DNA from 3 places in the Pseudomonas sp. B12(2026) genome. Region 1 is predicted to be linked to each of the others. Evidence: riboswitches for the same ligand, from Rfam matches in the RefSeq annotation. Region 1 holds a riboswitch; each other region holds the start of a gene.
What was found. A riboswitch is a leader RNA that binds a small molecule or an ion and turns the genes downstream of it on or off. The one in region 1 is predicted to bind cobalamin.
Positions count from the first base shown of each region.

Region 2: linked by a shared signal. The riboswitch ahead of AC3B6A_RS03790 (TonB-dependent receptor domain-containing protein) and the one ahead of cobW (cobalamin biosynthesis protein CobW) in region 1 are both predicted to bind cobalamin.
Region 3: linked by a shared signal. The riboswitch ahead of btuB (TonB-dependent vitamin B12 receptor) and the one ahead of cobW (cobalamin biosynthesis protein CobW) in region 1 are both predicted to bind cobalamin.

Region 1 is NZ_CM173430.1:680,313-687,583, reverse strand. Features, by position in the region: gene cobM (precorrin-4 C(11)-methyltransferase) at 60-806, opposite strand; gene AC3B6A_RS03260 (cobalamin biosynthesis protein) at 803-1,219, opposite strand; gene AC3B6A_RS03255 (CbtA family protein) at 1,302-2,000, opposite strand; gene AC3B6A_RS03250 (CbtB domain-containing protein) at 2,126-2,311, opposite strand; cobalamin riboswitch at 2,417-2,635, opposite strand; cobalamin riboswitch at 2,696-2,890, shown strand; gene cobW (cobalamin biosynthesis protein CobW) at 3,125-4,177, shown strand; gene cobN (cobaltochelatase subunit CobN) at 4,358-7,271, shown strand, end outside.
Region 2 is NZ_CM173430.1:787,655-794,925, forward strand. Features, by position in the region: gene AC3B6A_RS03785 (HAD family hydrolase) at 1-176, shown strand, start outside; gene AC3B6A_RS03790 (TonB-dependent receptor domain-containing protein) at 1,242-3,113, opposite strand; cobalamin riboswitch at 3,219-3,397, opposite strand; gene dxs (1-deoxy-D-xylulose-5-phosphate synthase) at 3,431-5,341, opposite strand; gene AC3B6A_RS03800 (Ldh family oxidoreductase) at 5,603-6,598, shown strand.
Region 3 is NZ_CM173430.1:4,323,770-4,331,040, reverse strand. Features, by position in the region: gene AC3B6A_RS20105 (ABC-type transport auxiliary lipoprotein family protein) at 1-40, opposite strand, end outside; gene AC3B6A_RS20100 (MlaD family protein) at 37-975, opposite strand; gene AC3B6A_RS20095 (ABC transporter ATP-binding protein) at 977-1,762, opposite strand; gene AC3B6A_RS20090 (ABC transporter permease) at 1,759-2,910, opposite strand; cobalamin riboswitch at 3,032-3,256, shown strand; gene btuB (TonB-dependent vitamin B12 receptor) at 3,371-5,215, shown strand; gene cobO (cob(I)yrinic acid a,c-diamide adenosyltransferase) at 5,230-5,841, shown strand; gene AC3B6A_RS20075 (cobyrinic acid a,c-diamide synthase CobB) at 5,870-7,165, shown strand; gene bluB (5,6-dimethylbenzimidazole synthase) at 7,162-7,271, shown strand, end outside.

The DNA.
Region 1 (7,271 bases):
CGGTGATCGCGGATAAGATCCGCTCCTACAAAAGCGGGCCTCGCGCCATCCCCGGCGCCTCACGGGCGATACAGGTGCGCATGCCCCGCGCTGTACAGCGACGAATCGGCGAAACCCTCCGCGCCCAGCACCTTGCCCACCAGGATCAGCGCCGTGCGGCGGAAGCCCTTGGCGGCGGCCTTGGGCAGGATGTCGCCGAGGGTGCCGGTGACCTGGTCCTGGTCCGGCCAGCTGGCGCGGTGGATCACCGCGACCGGGCAGTCGGCGCCGTAATGCGGCAGCAGCTCGGCGACGATCGACGCCAGCTGGCCGACGCCCAGGTGGATCGCCAGGGTGGCGCGGTGCTGCGCCAGCTCGGCGAGGGACTCGCCCTCGGGCATCCGCGTCCGGCTTGCGTAGCGGGTCAGGATCAGCGTCTGGGAAATATCCGGCAGGGTCAGTTCGCAACCGAGGATCGCCGCGCAGGCCGAGGTGGCGGTGACGCCGGGCACGATCTCGTAGGGAATGCCGCGTTCGCGCAGGTGGCGGATCTGCTCGCCGATGGCGCCGTACAGCGACGGGTCGCCGGAGTGCACCCGCGCCACGTCCCGGCCCTCGGCGTGGGCCTGCGCCAGCAGCGCGACGATCTCGTCCAGATGCAGCTCGGCGGTGTTCACCACGCGTTCGGCGCTGTGCCCTTCCAGCACCGCCGGCGGCACCAGCGAGCCGGCGTAGAGGATCACCGGACAGGCACGGATAAGCCGCTGGCCCTTGACCGTGATGAGCTCCGGATCGCCGGGGCCGGCGCCGATGAAGTAGACCGTCATGGCTGTTCCTGTTCGGGTGCATCGGGGATGAAGGCCAGCGCGCAGGTAGCCTGGTCGCTGCGGCGCTTGCCCACCAGCAGCCGCGCTGGCGCGCCGCCCTGGGCTTCGGCCTGCAGCAGCGCCGCGGCTTCGGCGACGCTGGCGCTGCCGGTGGCCGTGCGCACCGCCTCCGATGGCTCGCCGAGGCGCTTCTCGCAGGCCGCCAGCTGTTGCGGGGTGAACAGCGCCAGCGGCAGGTCCAGCGCGGCGGCCAGGGCGCTCAGCCCTTCTTCGTCGGCCTTCAGCGTGGCGCTGGCCAGCGCGGTGAGATTCGACTCGTCGAGCCCGGCTTCCGCCAGGGTGTCCCGTAGCAGCGCGCGCAATTCATCGAGCGGGCAGCCCCGGCGGCAACCGAGGCCGGCAACCAGCGTCATGATCAGTCTCCTGAAATGGCCTCTGAAAATGAAAACCCCGCAGGCGGCAGGGCCGGCTGCGGGGTGGAGCATAGCGCCGGAATCAGGCCGACGGTGCGAAGCGGCGGAACAACCAGACGGACACGACGCCCAGGGCCGCCCAGAACACCGCGTTGGTGAGCAGCGAGGCGACGACGAACTCCCGGGCGAGGCTTTCCGGCGCGAGGCTGGCATGCACCTCCGGCTGCGGCGCGCCGACCAGGTGCGGCACCACCAGCAGCGCCAGGCCCACGCCGCGCAGCAGCCAGGCGCGGCTGAACACCAGCAGCGCGAGGCCGGCGGCGGTGGCGGCGGCGGTGCCGATCCACCAGCCCTGCCGCAGGCCCAGGTCGGCGGCGGCGGTGCCGGGCACTTCCGGCGGCAGGCCGAGGGATGGCGCCAGGGTGAACACGGCGAAACCGGCGAGGCCCCAGAGCAGGCCCTCGGAGGTCCTGCCCGGCTCGCGCAGGGTGAACAGGCCGGCCAGCATCAGGGCGAAGCCCACCGCGACCACCAGGTTGCCGCCGGTGGTGGAGAGGATGCGCTGCCAGCCGTCTTCCGGCTCCCAGGCCTGCGTGTCGTGGTGGTGGCCGGCGGCGGCGCCTTCGGCGTGCTCGTGGCTGTGCTCGGCCACGGGTTCGGCCTGCTCGTAGGTCTCCGCCTTGAGGATCAGCGGGGACACCCACAGCAACTGGACCACGGTCAGCACCAGCGCCGCGATCAGGCCGGCGAACCCGGCGGTCCGGGCGATACGTTTGATCATTTTTCTTCTCCGCACTCTCGGGCCGCACGGGGCAGGCGAAGCGACGCCGCGACCGCCTCGAACGGGCAGTCAGGGACGCTTCAATTCAGCCGGCCGACGCGCAGCCGATTGGATTCAGGGCCGCATCAGTGGCAGGGGAAGCCGGCGCTATGGCGAGTGTCATGCGCGGCGTTGTGCACCGCCTCCAGGTGCGAGAAGCCGGCGAAGTACACCAGCAACGCACCGAGCAGGCTGGCGCCGACGGCCAGGGCGATGCGCTTGGAAAGGGGGATGGAAGTGCTCGACGCGTGCGTCAGGGTGCTGCTGGACATGAACGTTCCCTCTGAAAGCTGAGTAGAGAACGCAGAGGTTGAACGCATTCGAACGCGCCGGAACCGGTCGCGCCACGGCCTGCGCCCGCCCACCGCGGGTTTGCCAAAAACGAAGGATTCCAGGCCGGTCTCCGGGCTTGCGACGCCAACCGGAAACTCCGGCCGGGCGGGTCAGCCTTCCCATGCCTTGGCACAGTGGCTACTGACGACCCTCGATGCGCTTACCGTTGCGGGGGCAGCGCCGGACTGGTCCTTGCGGACGCACCGGCTTCCCGTTTCACCTCGCGCACGTCGGCGCGAGACACCTGAAACCGCGCTAGCTGACCACGGCGGCCGGCAGGCGTCAACCGATCCCCGGCGATTGACCGCCTGGCCTGCGCTGCGTAGCCTTCTGGGCTTCGAGGTTCTCCGGCGCTGGCCGGAGCTAAGAGGGAACGTGGAAATCTTCGGATGCGCCACGGCTGCCCCCGCAACTGTGAACAGCCTGTCTCTTCATGTGCCACTGCCGATTCGGGCGGGAAGGCGAAGGGATAACAAGCGGCTGTGAGCCAGGAGACCTGCCTCGTGACTGGTTTTCGATCTGCTGCGCGTCGGCATAACGGCGTTAAAAATCGGCTCGAGATGCTCATTTGCTAAAGCAAACTCCGCTCTCTCGCCGCTTTTTGCCTTGTTCTGCTCTAGCTCGCGAGATCCGGAACCGGTTTGTTCTCTACACGACAACCGGGCGGGGTGATCCGGTGGCGACCTTCGTTGCGCGGCGAACCCGCGCGCGCGCCCTTCATCCGCCTTCCAACTTCCGCTTGCGAGGCGCGCATGAAAACCCTGGCCAAACTCCCCGTCACCATCGTCACCGGCTTCCTCGGCGCCGGTAAGACCACCCTGCTCCGCCACATGCTCGACAATGCGCAAGGCCGCCGCATCGCGGTGATCGTCAACGAATTCGGCGAGCTGGGCATCGACGGCGACATCCTCAAGCAGTGCGCCATCGGTTGCAGCGAGGAAGAAGCCGCCGGCCGCGTCTTCGAGCTGGCCAACGGCTGCCTGTGCTGCACCGTGCAGGAAGAGTTCTTCCCGGTGATGCGCGAGCTGGTGGCGCGCCGCGGCGACCTCGACCAGATCCTCGTCGAGACCTCCGGCCTGGCCCTGCCCAAGCCGCTGGTGCAGGCCTTCCAGTGGCCGGAAATCCGCAACGCCTGCACCGTCGATGCGGTGATCACCGTGGTCGACAGCCCGGCCGTGGCCGCCGGCACCTTCGCCGCCCATCCCGAGCAGGTCGACCAGCAGCGCCAGCAGGACCCGAACCTCGACCACGAATCGCCGCTGCACGAACTCTTCGAAGACCAGTTGGCCAGCGCCGACCTGGTGGTGCTGAACAAGGCCGACCTGCTCGACGCCGAGGCGCTGGCCCGGGTGCGCGCCGAGGTCGCCGAGGAGCTGCCGCCGGCGGTGAAGATCGTCGAGGCCAGCGCCGGCCAGCTGCCGCTTTCCGTGCTGCTGGGGCTGAACGCCGAGGCCGAGCTGCACATCGACAGCCGCCCGACCCACCACGACCATGAAGGGCACGAAGACCACGATCACGACGAGTTCGACTCCTTCCACGTCGACCTGCCGGAAGTGGAAGAACGCGCCCTGCTCGACACGCTGAACGCGCTGGTCGAGCGCCACGCCATCCTGCGCATCAAGGGCTTCGTGGCCATCCCCGGCAAGCCCATGCGCCTGCTGGTGCAGGGCGTCGGCAAGCGCTTCGACAAGCATTTCGACCGCGCCTGGCGCGGCGACGAAACCCGCGCCACGCGCCTGGTGGTGATCGGCCAGGAGCTGGACCAGGCCGCCATCGCCAACGCGCTGCGCACCGCCCTGGCGTGATTGCGTAGGGTGGCGTGGAGCGCAGCGATAGCCACCACCGATGATGGGCATCGCAGGCTCCACCCATCCTACGACCATGCCAATCCCCTGCAGGAGCGAGCTTGCTCGCGAACGGCCCCGCAGCGGGGTTTGGTTCGCGAGCAAGCTCGCTCCTACGAAGAGCCACTACCGAGCAAACCCATGCACCTGCTGCGCACCCAACCCGGCGGCTTCGTCCCCGACGACGGCATCGCCCACCTGGCCCAGACGCCCGCCGAGCTGGTGATCCTCTGCAGCGGCGACTCGCACCTCGCGCTGCTCGCCGAGGCCGCCCGCGGGCTGCCGGCGGACTACCCGAGCCTGCGCCTGGCCAATCCCATGCAGTTGCAGAACCACGCCTCGGTGGACCTCTACGTCGACGAGGTGCTGCGGCACGCCAGGGTCATCCTGATCTCGGTGCACGGCGGCGTCGGCTACTGGCGCTACGGCATGGAGCAACTGGCGGCGCTGGCCGAGCGCGGCGCCACGCTGATCGCGGTGCCCGGTGACGACAAGCCCGACCCCGAACTCACCGCCCTGAGCAACGTCCCGCCAGCGGACGCCGAACGGCTCTGGCAGTACCTGCGCCAGGGCGGCATGGGCAACGCCCGGCAGTTCTTCGCCTGCCTCGCCAACCGCCACCTGCAACGCGACTATGCCTGGAGCGAACCGCAGACGCTGCCGCGCGTGGCGCTCCATCACCCACAAGCCGGCAGCTGCGACCTCGCCCGCTGGCAGGCCGACTGGAACGCGGACTGGCCCGTCGCCGCGCTGCTGCTCTACCGCACGCACCTGCAGGCGGCGAACACCGGCTTCATCGACACCTTCTGCGAACGCCTCCGGCTCCAGGGCATCAACCCGCTGCCCATCGCCGTGGCTAGCCTCAAGGAAGCCGCCTGCCTGGACGCGGTGGAAAACCTGCTGGAGGCCGCCGACGCCGAGCTGATCATTAACACCACCGGCTTCGCCCAGTCCAACCCGGAAGCGCCGCAGGAGCGGCCGTTCAGACGCGACGTGCCGGTGCTGCAAGCCATCTGCTCGCTGGACAACTTCGACCTCTGGCGCGCCAACCCGCAGGGCCTGGGCCCGCGCGACCTGGCCATGCACATCGCGCTGCCGGAACTGGACGGCCGCATCATCACCCGGCCGATCAGCTTCAAGGGCCTGGCCTGGCGCAGCGAGCGCAGCCAGAGCGACGTGGTCTGCTACCTGCCGCACCTGCCGGGCATGGACTTCATCGCCGAACTGGCGCGGCGCTGGATGCTGCTGGCACGCAAGGCCAACGCCGACAAGCGCGTGGCGCTGATCCTGGCGAACTACCCGACCCGCGACGGGCGCATCGGCAACGGTGTCGGCCTGGATACGCCGGCCGCCGCGCTGAACATCCTCCGCGCGCTGGAGGCCCAGGGTTACCCGGTCGCCGGCCTGCCCGACTCCGGCACGGCGCTGATCCAGCAGTTGCTCGGCGGCGTCAGCAACGACCTGGACAGCCTCGACCTGCGCCCCTGCGCGCAGAGCCTGGCACTGGACGACTACCTCGCCTGCTTCGCGCGCCTGCCCGAAGCCAACCAGCAGGCCGTGCGCGAACGCTGGGGCGAACCGCAGCAGGACCCGATGTTCCGCAGCGGCCGCATGATGGTCGCCGGCCTGCGCTTCGGCCTCGGCTTCGTCGGCATCCAGCCGGCGCGCGGCTACCAGCTCGACGCCGCGGCGATCTACCACGATCCCTCGCTGGTGCCGCCCCACGGCTACCTCGCCTTCTACTTCTGGCTGCGCGAGGTGTTCGGCGCCGACGCGGTGGTCCACGTCGGCAAGCACGGCAACCTGGAATGGCTGCCGGGCAAGGGCGTCGGGCTCTCCGAGGAGTGCTGGCCGGACGCGATCCTCGGCCCGCTGCCGAACCTCTACCCGTTCATCGTCAACGACCCCGGCGAAGGCGCCCAGGCCAAGCGCCGCGCCCAGGCGGTGATCATCGACCATCTGATGCCGCCGCTGACCCGCGCGGAAAACTACGGCCCGCTGCGCGACCTCGAACGCCTGGCCGACGAGTACTACGACGCCTCCCTGCTCGACCCGCGCCGCGCCAATGAACTGCGCGGCGACATCCTCGTGCTGGTGCGCGAAACCGCGCTGGACCGCGAGCTGGGCTTGCAGCTGAGCGACGATCCGGAAAGCTGGCTGCCGCAGCTGGACGCCTACCTCTGCGACCTCAAGGAATCGCAGATCCGCGATGGCCTGCACGTGTTCGGCGAGTCGCCCGTGGGCGAGCTGCGCCGCGACACGCTGCTGTCGCTGGTGCGCATCCCGCGCGGCGACGGGCGCGGCGGCAACGCCAGCCTGCTGCGCGCGCTGAGCGAAGATCTGCAGCTGGGCCGCGATCCGCTGGACGAAGCCTTCGCGCAAGCCTGGGAAGGTCCGCGCCCCGATGTGCTGCTCGCCGTGAGCGACGAACCCTGGCGCAGCAACGGCGACACCCGCGAGCGTCTGGAGCTGCTCGCCCTGCGCCTGATCGACGGTTCAGCCAGTGCCCCCGGAAGCGCCAGCGCGGCGGTGCTCGCCCAGTTGCACGGGCAGATCGCGCCGACGCTCGACGCCTGCGGCGCCAGCGAAATCGGCCACCTGCTCGCCGGCCTCGATGGTCGTTTCGTCCCGCCCGGCCCCAGTGGCGCGCCCAGTCGCGGGCGGGTCGACGTGCTGCCCACCGGGCGCAACTTCTTCACCGTCGACGTGCGCAACCTGCCCACGCCCACCGCGTTCCGCCTCGGCTTCCAGTCCGCCAGCCGCCTGCTCGAACGCCACCTGCAGGACCACGGCGACCACCTGCGCCAGCTCGGCCTGTCGGTGTGGGGCACCGCGACCATGCGCACCGGCGGCGACGACATCGCCCAGGCCCTCGCGCTGCTCGGCGTGCGCCCGGTGTGGCAGGCCGGCAGCCAGCGCGTGGAGGATTTCGAGGTACTGCCGATCAGCCTGCTCGACCGTCCGCGGGTGGACGTGACGCTGCGGGTTTCCGGCTTTTTCCGCGACGCCTTCGCCAACCTGATCCGCCTGTTCGATGCCGCCGTGCAGGCCGTCG
Region 2 (7,271 bases), 110 kb from region 1:
AGCGGATGCTGATGGTCGGCGACTACCGCTTCGACCTCGACTGCGCCCGCGCGGCTGGGGCGCAAAGCGCGCTGGTCAATCTGCCGGAGCACCTGCCGGAAAACCCCTGGCCCGAACTGACCGACTGGCACGCGCGCGATTGCGCGGAGCTGGGAAGGATGGCGGGGGTTTTGTAGGAGCGGACCTTGTCCGCGAATGGCGGGTGTGGCTTGCTCCTGCGGTTGCCGGGAAATGTGGCCTGTGGATCGTAGGGTGAGTTACCCGCCGTCTTGTTCGGTGTTTCTGCGCCGCTTCGGCGTGTGCTGGGACTCTTTGTTTCGCCCCCTCGGGCGACCTACTTTGTCAAACGCCACAAAGTAGGCAAAGGTCTCTGCCCCATCATCCGGCCCCGGCTTCGCCGGGGTTCCCTCGCTCCATCGGAGTTTCAGGGGCCCGCGTTGACGGGCCATCCCTGGCCCGACAACGCTCTCGCGGCATCCATGCCGCTCAACCCCTGAAACTCCGATTCCACTCGGCCTCCTGAAGGGGCGCTCCGGCGCGCGCGGAGATTCCTCTGGAAGTCTTCAAAAGCCAAATCCCAAAGCACAGCGTGCCCGGGATTTGCTCGTGTAGGAGCGGACCTTGTCCGCGAAGCTCTTGAGCCGGGCTGATCGCGGACAGAGTCCGCTCCTACAAAAGCCAATCCCACCGTAGGAGCGGACTCCGTCCGCGATGCTCTTGTTCTGCGTATGGGTAACGCGGAGCGGTATCCGCCTGATGGGTATCGCTTCGCTCCACGCCATCCTACGAAAAGCTGCTCCCAGCATGGAGCAGCCAAGGTTTCAGGCGCGCGCAGGGTCCCGTCAGGAGGCCGAGTGGAGGTATTGCGCAGAGGGGCGAGCGGCATGGATGCCGCGAGAGGCTTGAAGGGCCATGGATGGCCCTTGCAAGCCGACCCTCGGAGCAATACCGGAGCGAGGGGAGTCTGAGCGAAGCGAAGACCCGGATGCCGGGACGGGCCCTTTTGGTTCCTTTTGGGGCCCCAAAAGGGACTCGCCCGGGAGGGCGAAACCAAATCGCTCAGCACACGCCGAAGCGGCGCAGAAACACCCCAGCCCAAACAAAAGACAAAAGCATCGCGGAGAAGCTCCGCTCCTACGAAAGCGGTGCACCCTGTAGGAGCGGACCTTGTCCGCGATCCGCCGGCAGGGCCGGCGTCGAGCGGGTTCGCGAGCAAGCTCGCTCCTACGGAAAAGCGGTCCTTAAAGCTCCGGCGTCCAGGTTACCGCCAGCAGCGCGGTACGGCCCGGTTCCTGATACGGGCGGGGTTCGCCCATGAAGTCCATCGGGCTGGTCGGGCGCAGGTAGTCGCCCAGGGTGTAATCGCGGTCCAGCGCGTTATCCAGCTTCAGGTCGAAGCGCACCTCGTCGCTGGCCTGCCAGCTGGTGCGCAGGTCGAGCACGCCGTAGCCGGCGAGCTGGCGGGTGTTGGCCGCGTCGTCGTAGCGCTGGCTGACCGCGCGCCAGGAACCGCCGACGCCGTAGGCGCCGAACTGGCGGTCGAGGTCCAGGCTCAGGGTGCGGCGCGCGCGGTAGGGCAGGGTGTGGCCGCTGTCGCGGTCGCGCGGGTCGATCAGGCTCAGGCCGAGGGCGGCCTGCCAGCCCAGCACCTCGCGGGCGATGCTGGCCTCGAAGCCGTCGATGCGCGCCTTGGCGATGTTCTCCGGCTGGTTGCTGGCGCTGTCCCAGGCGATCAGGTCGTCGATTTCGGTGCGGTACAGCGAGGCTTCCAGCTGGGTGCCGGAAAAGTCGCCGCGCCATTGCAGTTCGTAGGTCTTCGAGGTTTCGGCCTTGAGATTCGGGTTGCCGGCGCCGGGGTAGTAGAGGTCGCTGAAGGTGGGGGCGCGGAAGCCTTCGCCGTAGCTGGCGATCCAGCTCTGGCTGTCGCCCACCGGCAGGCTGAAGGCGGCGTTCCAGCTGTTCTGGCTGCCGTAGGCCTGGTTGTCGTCGTGGCGCAGGCCCAGCTCGGTGCCGAAGCGGTCGCCCTTGAAGCTGTGCTGGGCGAAGAAGGCGTGGTTCTCGCGCTGGTCCTCGGCGAAGACGGTGGTGCCCTCGACCCGGTCTTCGTACCAGTCGGCGCCGAGGGTGAGCTGGTTGGCCGCGTCCAGTTGCAGGCGGTTGATCCAGCCGGCGGAGTGGCGGGTGGTTTCCAGGGTGCCGTTGTTCCAGCTGTCGGCGGCGCCCACGGCCTTGTTGCGGTCGAAGCTGCGGCCCAGCTCCAGGCGGCTGTTCCAGATGTCGGTCAACTGGCCGTCGAGGTAGGCGCTGTAGCTGCTGACGCGGAATTCGTCGCGCGGCGAGCCCGGTTCGAAGTTGTAGGCGTCGTCGTATTCGTTCTTGCCGCGCTGGTCGTTGAGGTTCAGGCCGGCCTTCCAGTCCTCGTTGAAACGGTGGTCGAGGTTCAGGTGCACGGCCTTGTTGCGCTGGGCGTCGTCGTCGCTGTCGGCGCCGACGTTGTCGCTGGTGCGGTCCCAGCCGTCGCGCTCGTCGAGGCTGCCGCCGAGGTTGAATGTGGTGCGCTGGTCGCCGCCGGACAGGTTCACGCTGCGCTCGAAGGTGCCGTGGCTGCCGGCCGCCAGGCGCACTTCCGGGTGCAGGCCGGCCTCGCCGCGGCGGGTGAAGATCTGGATCACCCCGCCGATGGCGTCGGCGCCGTACAGCGAGGAGCGCGGGCCGCGGGTCACTTCCACGCGTTCGACGTTGTCGATGCTCAGGTAGTCCAGGCGGGCGATGCCGGTGCTGGCCGAGGCGACGCGCTGGCCGTCGACCAGCACCAGGGTCTGCGCGGTGCCGGTGCCGCGCACGGAGTAGGAGATCACCCCGCCGGAGCTGCCGATCTGCACGCCGGGCACGCGCTTGAGCAGTTCGGGCACGCTGCGCACCTGCAGGCGCTCGATCTCCCGGCGGGTGTACACGCTGTTGGCGGAGGTGGCCTGGGCGCGCGGCTGGACCTGGCGGCCGGAGGTGATCACCAGGGCGGGCAGGGCGTAGACGTCGTCGGGCGCGACGCTGGCGTCGGCGCAGGCCAGGGCGGGCAGCAGGCCGGTGGCCAGGGCGAGTCGGGTCAGTTTCATGGAACGTCCTCAAAAGCGGTCGGATGACTTTCGAGGAGGGCGTGGCAAGGGCGGCGGGCCGCACTTGACGGTGCGGCCCTCCGCAACACCTGTCTGGGCGTTCGGGGGCGGTCTCCGGGCTGCCGACACCCACGCTCGCGGCCTTCCCATGCGGATGCACAGTGGCGGTTCGCAGCGCGGCAGGCCAGGGCCTGCGGTCGGTTACCGTTGCGGGGGCAGCGCAGGTCTTTCACCTGCTTCCCGTTACCTCGAACGAAAACGGGCGCACCTTAGTCGGTGCGCCCGTTCACTGGCAATACTCCGGGGGAGGGATGCGCTCAGCGGTTGCCGAGCGCTTCCAGGCGCGCGGCCACCGAGGCTTCGATGCCGGTGGCGTCGAGGCCGCACTCGGCGAGCATCTGCGCGGGCTTGGCGTGTTCCACGTAGTAGTCCGGCAGGCCCAGGTGGAGGATCGGCTGCTGGAGGTTCTCGCGGGCGAGGAATTCGCTGACGGCGGCGCCGGCGCCACCCATCACGGTGTTTTCCTCGACGGTCACCAGCAGCTCGTGGCTGGCGGCCAGCTGGCGCACCAGTTCCTCGTCCAGCGGCTTGACGAAGCGCATGTCGGCGACGCTGGCGTCGAACCGCTCGGCGACTTTCAGCGCCTCGGCCAGCTGCACGCCGAACACCAGGAAGGCGACCTTGCCGGCCTTGCCCTCGCGGCGCAGCACGCCCTTGCCGATTTCCACTGGCGCCAGCGCCCGTTCGATGGAGGCGTTGGGGCCGGTGCCGCGCGGGTAGCGCACCGCCGCCGGCCCGTCGAAGTGATGGCCGGTGGTGAGCAGCTTGCGCAGTTCGTTCTCGTCGCTGGGGGTCATCACCAGCATGCCGGGGATGCAGCGCAGGTAGGAGAGGTCGAAGCTGCCGGCGTGGGTCGGACCGTCTTCGCCCACGAGACCGGCGCGGTCGATGGCGAACAGCACGTCGAGGTTCTGCACCGCGACGTCGTGGATCAGCTGGTCGTAGCCGCGCTGCAGGAAGGTGGAGTAGATCGCCACCACCGGCTTGGCGCCGTCGCAGGCCATGCCGGCCGCCAGCGTCACGGCGTGCTGTTCGGCGATGGCGACGTCGAAGTAGCGGTCCGGGAACCTGTCGGCGAAGGCCACCAGGTCCGAGCCTTCCTTCATCGCCGGGGTGATGCCGACCAGGCGCGGGTCCTCGGCGGCCATGTCGCACAGCCACTGGCCGAACACGCCGGAGTACTTCGGTCCGCCGGCCTTCTTCGGCGCGGCGTGGGCGGCGGCGCCCTCGGGTTCCAGCTTGGTGATGGCGTGGTAGCCGATGGGGTCGATCTCGGCCGGGCCGAAGCCCTTGCCCTTCTTGGTCACCACATGCAGGAACTGCGGGCCCTTGAGGTCGCGCATGTTGCGCAGGGTGGCGATCAGGGTCGGCAGGTCGTGGCCGTCGATCGGGCCGATGTAGTTCCAGCCCAGCTCCTCGAAGAGCGTGCCGGGGACCAGCATGCCCTTGGCGTATTCCTCGGTGCGGCGGGCGATCTCCCAGGCGCCGGGCAGGCGCGAAAGCACCTTCTTGCTGCCTTCGCGCATGCTGCTGTAGGTGCGGCTGGAGAGGATCTTGGCCAGGTAGTTGGACAGGCCGCCGACGTTGTGCGAGATCGACATGTCGTTGTCGTTGAGGACCACCAGCATGTCGGCCTTGACGTCCGACGCGTGGTTGAGCGCCTCGAAGGCCATGCCGGCGGTCAGCGCGCCGTCGCCGATCACCGCCACCGACTTGCGGCCCGAGCCCTGCATGCGCGCGGCAATGGCCATGCCGAGGGCGGCGCTGATGGAGGTGCTGGAGTGGCCGACACCAAAGGTGTCGTACTCGCTCTCCGAGCGGCGCGGGAAGGCGGCCAGGCCGTCCTTCTGGCGCAGGGTGCCCATGCGCTCGCGGCGGCCGGTGAGGATCTTGTGCGGGTAGGCCTGGTGGCCGACGTCCCACACCAGGCGGTCGTCCGGGGTGTCGAAGACGTAGTGCAGGGCGATCGTCAGTTCGATCACGCCGAGCCCGGCGCCGAAGTGGCCGCCGGTCTGGCCGACGCTGTACAACAGGTACTGGCGCAGTTCGTCAGCGAGGGTCAGCAGCTCCGCTTCGCCCAGCCGGCGCAGTTCGACCGGCGTGCTGGCGCGGTCGAGCAGGGGCGTGGCGGGGCGCACGCGGGGAATCTCGTGGAACGTCGTGGGCATCAGGCTGATCGTTATGGAAGGCGAAGATGCGGCAGTTTACCCGAAGCACCGGATTGCCCCAAGCAACGCGGGGCCTATCCTTTTACCGACCGGATGGTCGGAGCGCCGCCCGGAGCCTGTGCCGAAATCGTCGCCGGGGTCGCCGATTGCACGCAAGCGGCGCGCCGCCTGAGCGGCCACTGTAGACCTGACCGGTCCGGCGGCGGATTGCCGCAGCGGACGGAAACGACTGTAACGATGGAGGAGGACGGCGTGACCCGAATGAGCCTGGAAGAACTGCGCGAACTGGCGGTGGCGATCCTGCGCCGGCATGGTTTCAGCGAGCCCCACGTGCAGGCGGTGGCCGAGACCGTGCTGGCCGGCGAGCGCGACGGCTGCACGTCCCACGGTGTCTGGCGGCTGCTCGGCTGCATCCACACGGCGCGCGTCGGCAAGGTCGTGCGCGATGCCGTGCCGGAATTGTCGGAGCCCGCGCCGGCGCTGGTGCGCGTGGATGCCAGGGGTGGTTTCTCGCAGTGCGCCTTCGACCTCGGCCTGCCGAAGCTGGTGGAGAAGGCGCGCAGCCAGGGCATCGCCGCGCTGGCGATCAACCATTGCGTGCACTTCTCGGCGCTGTGGGTGGAGATCGAGCGGATCACCGCCCACGGCCTGGTCGCGCTGGCGGTCACGCCGGCCCAGGCCTACGTGGCGCCGGCTGGCGGCACGCGGCCGTTGTTCGGCACCAATCCCATCGCGTTCGGCTGGCCGCGTGGCGGGCAGAATCCCTATGTCTTCGACTTCGCCACCAGCGCCGTGGCGCGCGGGGAAATCCAGCTGCACGAGCGCGAGGGCAAGGCGATCCCGCCGGGCTGGGGCATCGATGCCGAAGGCAATCCCAGCACCGACCCCAGCGCCGTGCTCGACGGCGCCATGCTGACCTTCGGCGGGCACAAGGGCTCGGCGCTGGCGACCATGGTCGAGCTGATCGCCGGCCCGCTGATCGGCGACCTGACCAGCGCCGAAGCCACGGTCTTCGATGCCGGGACGAAATCCTCGCCCTACCACGGCGAATTGCTGATCGCCCTCGACCCGGCGCGCTTCCTCGGCGCGGATGCCCCGCAGCATCTGGCGCGGGCGGAGACGCTGTTCGAATCCATCGTCGACATGGGCGCGCGCCTGCCGTCGCAGCGCCGCTTTGCCGCGCGCAAGCGCAGCCTGGCGGAGGGTGTGGAGATCAGCGATTCGCTGGTTGCCGACCTGCGCCAGTTGCTGGAATAGCACGCGGCGCCTTCCCTGTAGGAGCGGACCTTGTCCGCGATTTGCATCGCGCTGGTGCTGATCGCGGACGGAGTCCGCTCCTACGAAGAGCCTGCTCCGGCGTTGCGCGTAGAAAGCTTTGTATGGTGTGTATGCGCCGCTTCGGTGTGTGCTGGGAGATTTGGTTTCGCCCTCCCGGGCGAGTCCCTTTTGGGGCCCCAAAAGGAACCAAAAGGGCCCGTCCCGACATCCGGGTCTTCGCTTCGCTCAGACTGCCCTCGCTCCGGTATTGCTCCGAGGGTCGGCTTGCAAGGGCCGTCCCTGGCCCTTCAAGCCTCTCGCGGTATCCATGCCGCTCGCCCCTCTGCGCAATACCTCCACTCGGCCTCCTGACGGGACTCTGCGCGCGCCTGAAACCTTGGCTGCCCCATGCTGGGAGCGGCTTTTCGTAGGATGGCGTGGAGCGAAGCGATACCCATCAGTGCGTAGGGTGGATGTCGCTGTTTACATCCACCATGACGCCTGAGCTGGGCGCCGATGGTGGACATGAAGAGCGATGTCCACCCTACGAAAAGCAGGAACATCGCGGACGGAGTCCGCTCCTACGCAGAGCAAAAGCCGCGCATAAAAAAGCCCCGGCGCACGGCCGGGGCTGATCGTCGGTGCGGGACTGGCCGACTTTCACTCCCCCACC
Region 3 (7,271 bases), 2.3 Mb from region 1:
GCAGGGCGGCGATGCCGAGCAGGCGGGGAAGGGCGGTCATGGCTGGAACTCCTTGTTGCGTTCGCGGCCGAGCAGGTAGCCGGTGGGGTTTTCCTGCAGGCGGCGGGTGACGCCGCGCAGGTCCTCCAGGGTGGCGCGCAGTTCGCGCACCGCCGGGCCGATTTCGCCCAGTCCGTTCAGGCCGCCGTTCACCGAGTCGTAGTTGTTGCCGAGCAGTCGTTCGACCCGCTCGCTGCTGGCGCGCAGGGCGGCCAGGGTCTTCTGGGTGTCGTCGAGGATGCTCTGGCCGCGCGTGCCGAGGGTCTGGTTGGCGCGTTCGAGCAGCGCGCTGGCGTTGGCCAGGGTGATGCGCGCCTGCTGGCTGGCGGCGGCCAGTTCCTTGACGGTCTGGCGGATGTCGTCGCGCTGTTCGGCGATCACGCTGCTGGCCTGGTCGATGTGGTCGAGGGTGCGGCTGATGTGCTCGACGTTTTCCTCGGAGAACAGGCGGCTGGCGTTGGTGAGCAGGGTGTTGACGTTGGTGGCGATGTCTTCGCCGTTGGCGAGGAACTTCGCCAGCGGCGAGGGGATGGTCTTGATCACCGGAATGTTGCCTTCCGTGCTGACCAGCGGCGGGCTGTCCTGGGCGGCGCTGGAGAGCTGGATGATGGCCTGGCCGGTGACCCCGGTGAGCGCCAGCTTGGCGCGGGTGTCCTCGCGGATCGGCGTGCTCTCGAAGACGCGGATGCGCGCGCGGACCTTGCGCGGGTCGTTCGGGTCCAGGCGCAGGAACACCACGTCGCCGACGCGGATGCCGCTGTACTGCACGGTGCCGCCCTCGGAGAGACCGGTCACCGCCTCGTTGAAGATCACGTCGTAGAACTTGTATTTCTGGTCGTTGGTCGACTGCGCCAGCCACAGCGCGAAGAGCAGCGCGCCGATGGAGACGATCAGGGTGAAGAGGCCGATCAGCACGTGATGGGCGCGGGTTTCCATGTCAGTTTTCCTCCCGCAGGGGCTGCGTGGCCTGCTGTGCGGCGCGGCCACGGGGGCCGTGGAAGTATTCCCGGACCCAGGCGTCGTCGGTCCCGGCGACCTGCTCCAGCGGGCCGACCACCAGCACGCGCTTCTGCGAGAGCACGGCGACGCGGTCGCAGATGGTGTAGAGGGTGTCCAGGTCGTGGGTGACCAGGAACACGGTGAGGCCGAAGGCGTCGCGAAGGGTCAGGATGAGTTGGTCGAAGGCCGCCGCGCCGATGGGGTCGAGGCCGGCGGTGGGCTCGTCGAGGAACAGGATGTCCGGGTCCAGCGCCAGGGCGCGGGCCAGGGCGGCGCGCTTGACCATGCCGCCGGACAGCTCGGCCGGGTACTTGGCGCCGGCATCCGGCGGCAGGCCGGCGAGGGAAATCTTCACCTTGGCCATGAATTCGGCGTCGTTGCGCGACAGCCGGGCGTGCTCGATCAGCGGCAGGCAGATGTTCTCGCTGACCGTCAGCGAGGAGAACAGCGCGCCGTTCTGGAACAGCACGCCGAAGCGCCGCTCCAGCTGCGAGCGTCGCTGCGGCGCCAGCGCCTGCAGGTTCTGCCCGAACACCTGCACGCTGCCTTCGCTGGGCTGGCGCAGGCCGATGATGCTGCGCAGCAGCACGGACTTGCCGGTGCCAGAGCCGCCGACCACGCCGAGGATTTCGCCCTTCATCACGTCGAGGTCGAGGTGCTCGTGCACGGCGTGGGTGCCGAAGCGGTTGGCCAGGTCGCGGACGGCGATGATCGGTTCGCTCACCAGCCCATCTCCATGAAGAACAGCGCGAACACCGCGTCCAGCAGGATCACCACGAAGATCGACTGGACCACCGCGGAGGTGGTGTGCTCGCCCACCGACTGCGCGCTGCCGCTGACGCGGAAGCCTTCCAGGCAGCCGATCACGGCGATGATGAAGGCGAACACCGGCGCCTTGACGATGCCGACCAGGAAGTGCTGCACGGCGATGTCGTTCTGCAGCATGTAGAGGAACAGGCGCGGCGAGATGTCCAGGCTCAGGGCGCAGACCACGCCGCCGCCGAAGATGCCGGAGAGCATCGCCAGGAAGGTCAGTATCGGCAGGGTCAGCAGCAGCGCGAGCACCCGCGGCAGCACCAGCAGCTCCACCGGGTCCATGCCCAGGGCCTGGATGGCGTCGATCTCCTGGTTGGCCTTCATCGAGCCGATCTGCGCGGTGAAGGCGCTGGCGGTGCGGCCGGCGAGGAGGATGGCGGTGAGCAGCACGCCGAATTCGCGCAGGAAGGAGAAGCCGACCAGGTCGACGGTGTAGATCGCCGCGCCGAACTTCCTCAGCACCGTGGCGCCGAGGAAGGCCACCACCGCGCCGACCATGAAGGTGAGCAGGGCGACGATGGGCACGGCGTTGAGGCCGGTCTGCTCCATGTGCGCGGCCAGCGAGGTGAGGCGCCAGCGGCGCGGGCGCGGCAGGCTGCGCAGCAGGGTCTGCAGGGTCAGGCCGATGAAGCCGAGCACGCCGACCAGATGCCCCCAGAAGATGACGGAGCCGATGCCGATGCGTTCGAGCACATCGACGATGGCGTTGCCCGGCGGCGGCTTGCGCTCGTCCAGCCGGCACTGGGTGATGGCGCCGCCCACGGCGCGCAGCAGGGCCTGGCGCTCGGCGGAGAGGTTGCGGGCGATCTGCTCCAGCTGGCCCATGCGCGCGCCGCCGATGACGTCGGAGAGCAGCGCCGCGCCGGCGGTGTCGAGCGCGCCGAGGTCGCCGAAGTCCAGCGCGGCGGGCTGGCCGCCCTGGCGCGCGTCGGCGACCTGGGCCTCCAGCGCGGCGAAATGCGCCAGCGTCCAGTCGCCGCTGACGTGCATCAGCGGGGGGCTGGAGCGGGTATCGAGCTGGAGTCGGCCGGGTTGTGCAGTCGTCATGCATCGCATTCTAGCGAGTTTCTGCGGTGCCACCAGCTGCGTTGTGTTTCACCTGTTGGCCGCTCTGGCGCGGGCTTTGGCGGGGGCCGCGACAGCCTGTTCAATTGACGCCCCGGGCGGCGAGCCTCTAAGCTGCGCGCCTGCTTCAGGTGCCCCCGGCGCAAGTCGGGGGTGAAACAGGGAAGCCGGTGAATTCGATCCTCCGGGTCGACCAGTCCGGCGCTGCCCCCGCAACGGTAAGCGAGCATCGAACCGCATTTCGCCACTGTGCCACCGGCATGGGAAGGCGCGGTTTCCGGAGCCTCTCACGGCGCCACTCGCAAGCCCGGAGACCGGCCTGCTGCAAGCCATGGCATCGCGGGAGGCGCTGCCGATCGCTCCGGCCGGCCTGCGCTGCCGGGGCGTTCCCGTCCTCCGCCTGCCTTTTTCGGTCAGAGCCGCGCGGGTGAGAGCGGCGGAGTGAGTTCACGTGAAGCATTTCCTCTATTGGCCGACGGCGCTGGCGCTGGGCGGCTTTTCCTGTATCGGCCTGGCGGCGGACGACACGCCGCTGGTGCTCGACGATCAACTGGTGACCGCCACCCGCACCGGGCAACGCGCCGGGCAGAGCCTCGCTGCGGTCGGCGTGCTGGACCGCGCGGACATCGAACGCGCCCAGGCGCAGTCGGTGCCGGACCTGCTGCGGCGCCTGCCGGGCATCTCCCTGAGCAACGCCGGCGGGCCCGGCAAGGCCACCAGCCTCTACCTGCGCGGCAGCGAATCCGACCATGTGCTGGTGCTGATCGATGGCGTCAAGGCCGGCTCGGTGTCCTCCGGCGGCGCCTCGCTGCAGGACCTGCCGCTGGAACTGGTCGAGCGCATCGAGGTGGTGCGCGGGCCGCGCTCCAGCCTGTACGGCTCCGAGGCCATCGGCGGGGTGATCCAGATCTTCACCCGCCAGGCGGCGGAGCAGGGTTTCAGGCCCTGGGCCTACGCCGGCGCGGGCAGCCAGGGCACCTACGAAGGCAGCGCCGGGGCCTCGGCCAGCGACGGGCGCGGCTGGTTCGCCCTCGGCGTCTCCAGCCTGGATACCGCCGGCATCGACGCCAGGGCCGACGGCGCCAGCGGCCATGAGCCGGATAGCGACGGTTACCGCAACCTTGCCGGCTCGCTGCGCGCCGGCTATCGCTTCGACAACGGCCTGGAGCTGGACGGCAGCCTGTTGCAGAGCGATTCGCACAACGACTTCGACGCGGTGAACAGCCGCCGCACCCGGGGCTTCGATGCCTACACCCGGGGCGTGCAGCGGGTGATCGGCGGCCGCGCGCGCTTCGCCCCGCTGGAGCCCTGGCGGGTGAGCCTGTCCGCCGGGCGCAGCGAGGACAACGCCGACGCCTATCAGGACGGCGCGTTCTACTCGCGCTTCGACAGCCGGCGCGACACCGCGTCCTGGCAGAACGACCTGGAACTGGCGCCCGGCCAGACCCTGACCCTCGGCTACGACTGGCAGCGGGACGCGCTGAGCAGCTCCACCGACTACGCGGTGACCTCCCGCGACAACCGCGGCACCTTTGCCCAGTACCTCGGCAGCGCCGGACGCCACGACTGGCAGCTGAGCCTGCGTCACGACGACAACCAGCAGTTCGGCAGCCGCAACACCGGCAACCTCGCCTGGGGCTATGCGCTGACCGACGCGGTGCGCGCCTTCGCCAGCTACGGCACGGCCTTCAAGGCGCCGACCTTCAACGAGCTCTACTACCCCGGCTACGGCAACCCCGACCTCGACGCGGAAACCTCGCGCAGCCTGGAGCTCGGCGTGGACGGCCGCCACGGCTGGGGCCACTGGGCGGTGAACCTGTACCGCACGGCGATCGACGACCTGATCGCCTACGACTCGGCGCTGCAGGCGCCGGAGAACATCGACCAGGCGCGCATCCGTGGCGTCGAGCTGCAACTGGGCAGCCAGTGGCGGGACTGGACGTGGAACGCCAACGCCAGCCTGCTCGACCCGGAGAGCCGCGCCAGCGGCAGCCGTGGCAACGAGCTGCCGCGCCGCGCCCGGCAACTGTTCAACCTGGACCTCGACCGGCGCTTCGACGCGCTGAGCCTGGGCGCCAGTCTGCACGCCGAGGGCCGCCGCTACGACGACCTGGCCAACCGCAATTGCCTCGGTGGTTTCGCTACGCTGGACCTGCGCGGCGAATACCAACTGACCCCGGAGTGGCGCCTGCAGGCGCGCCTGGGCAACCTGTTCGACGCCGACTACCAGACCACCCTAGGCTACCGGCAGCCCGGCCGCGCCGTACTCTTCGGCGTGCGCTACCAGGCCCTTTGAGAGGAGAGAGACCGATGAGCGAATCCCCGGACAAGGACGAGCGCCACCGCTCGCGCATGCAGCGCAAGAAGAGCGTGGTCGACGAGAAGATCGCCCAGGCCCAGGACGAACGCGGCGTGTTCCTGGTCCACAGCGGCAACGGCAAGGGCAAGAGCAGCGCGGCCTTCGGCATGGTCGCCCGCGCGCTGGGCCACGGCCTGAAGGTGGGCGTGGTGCAGTTCATCAAGGGCGCCGCGACCACCGGCGAGGAAGCCTTCTTCCGGCGCTTCCCCGAGGAGGTCAGCTACCACGTGATGGGCGAGGGCTTCACCTGGGAGACCCAGGACCGCCAGCGCGACATCGCCAAGGCGCACGAAGCCTGGGAGGTCGCCCGCCGCTTGCTGAGCGATCCGCAGGTCGGCCTGGTGGTGCTGGACGAGGTGAACATCGCCCTCAAGCACGGCTACCTGGAACTGGACAGCGTGCTCGCCGACATCGCCGCCCGCCCGCCGATGCAGCATGTGGTCGCCACCGGGCGCGGCGCGCTGCCGGCGATGGTCGAGGCGGCCGATACCGTGACCGAGATGGGCCTGGTGAAGCACGCCTTCAAGGCCGGGATCAAGGCGCAGAAAGGGGTGGAGTTCTGATGGTTTCCCTCGTGCCGGAGCGCGCCTGATGCCCGATTCCCGCCAATGCCCCGCGCTGCTGATCGCCGCCCCCGCCTCCGGCCAGGGCAAGACCACCGTGACCGCCGCCCTGGCGCGCCTGTACACGCGTCTCGGGCGCAAGGTGCGGGTGTTCAAGTGCGGCCCGGACTTCCTCGACCCGATGATCCTTGCCCGCGCCAGCGGCGCGGCGGTCTACCAGCTCGACCTGTGGATGGTCGGCGAGGCCGAGAGCCGCCGGCTGCTCTGGGAGGCTGCCGGTGACGCCGACCTGATCCTCATCGAAGGCGTGATGGGCCTGTTCGACGGCTCGCCCTCGGCCGCCGATCTCGCCCGCCGCTTCGGCGTGCCGGTGCTGGCGGTGATCAACGGCCAGTCCATGGCCCAGACCTTCGGCGCGCTGGCGGTCGGCATGGCGACCTACCAGCCGGACCTGCCGTTCTCCGGCGTGCTCGCCAACCGCATCGGCAGCCAGCGCCACCTGGAGCTGGTGCGCGACAGCCTGCCGGAGTGGATTCGCTGGTACGGCGCGCTGCCGCGCGACACCGAAGTGGAATTGCCCAGCCGCCACCTGGGGCTGGTGCAGGCCGACGAACTGGCCGACCTCGACGCCCGCCTGGACGCCGCCGCCGATGCCCTGGCCGCCAGCGCCGGCACTGAACTGCCGGCCCCGGTGAGCTTCGCCGCGCCCGAGCCGTGTGCGGCTCACGCTCGCCTCGACGGCGTGCGCATCGGCGTGGCGCGGGACAACGCCTTCGCCTTCCTCTACCCGGCCAACCTCGACCTGCTGCGCGAGCTGGGCGCCGATCTGCGGTTCTTCTCGCCGCTGCGCGACCCAGCGCTGCCGGCGGTGGACAGCCTCTACCTGCCCGGCGGCTACCCGGAGCTGCACCTGCGCGCGCTGGCGGAAAACCAGGCCATGGCCCGGGCGATCCGCGCGCACCACGCCGCCGGCAAGCCGATCCTCGCCGAGTGCGGCGGCATGCTCTACCTGCTCGACGCGCTGACCGACGTGGCCGGCGAACGCGCCGAACTGCTCGGCCTGCTGCCCGGCGAGGCGCGCATGCAGAAGCGCCTCGCCGCGCTGGCGCTGCAGGCGGTGACGCTGCCCGAAGGCACCCTGCGCGGCCACACCTTCCACCATTCGCTGCTGGACAGCGCGCAAGCGCCGCTGGCCCGGGGCGTCTGCCCGAACGACAAGCCGGTGGCCGAGGCGGTGTTCCGCCGCGACCGCCTGACCGCGTCCTACATCCACTTCTACCTGCCGTCCGCCCCGGATGCCGCAGTGGCACTGTTCCGACCATGACCCAGCACGCCTACAGCCCCGAGGAGCGCGCCGCGCTCTACCGCGCCATCGCCGAGCGCCGCGACATGCGCCACTTCAGTGGCGGCGAGGTGGCGCCAGAACTGCT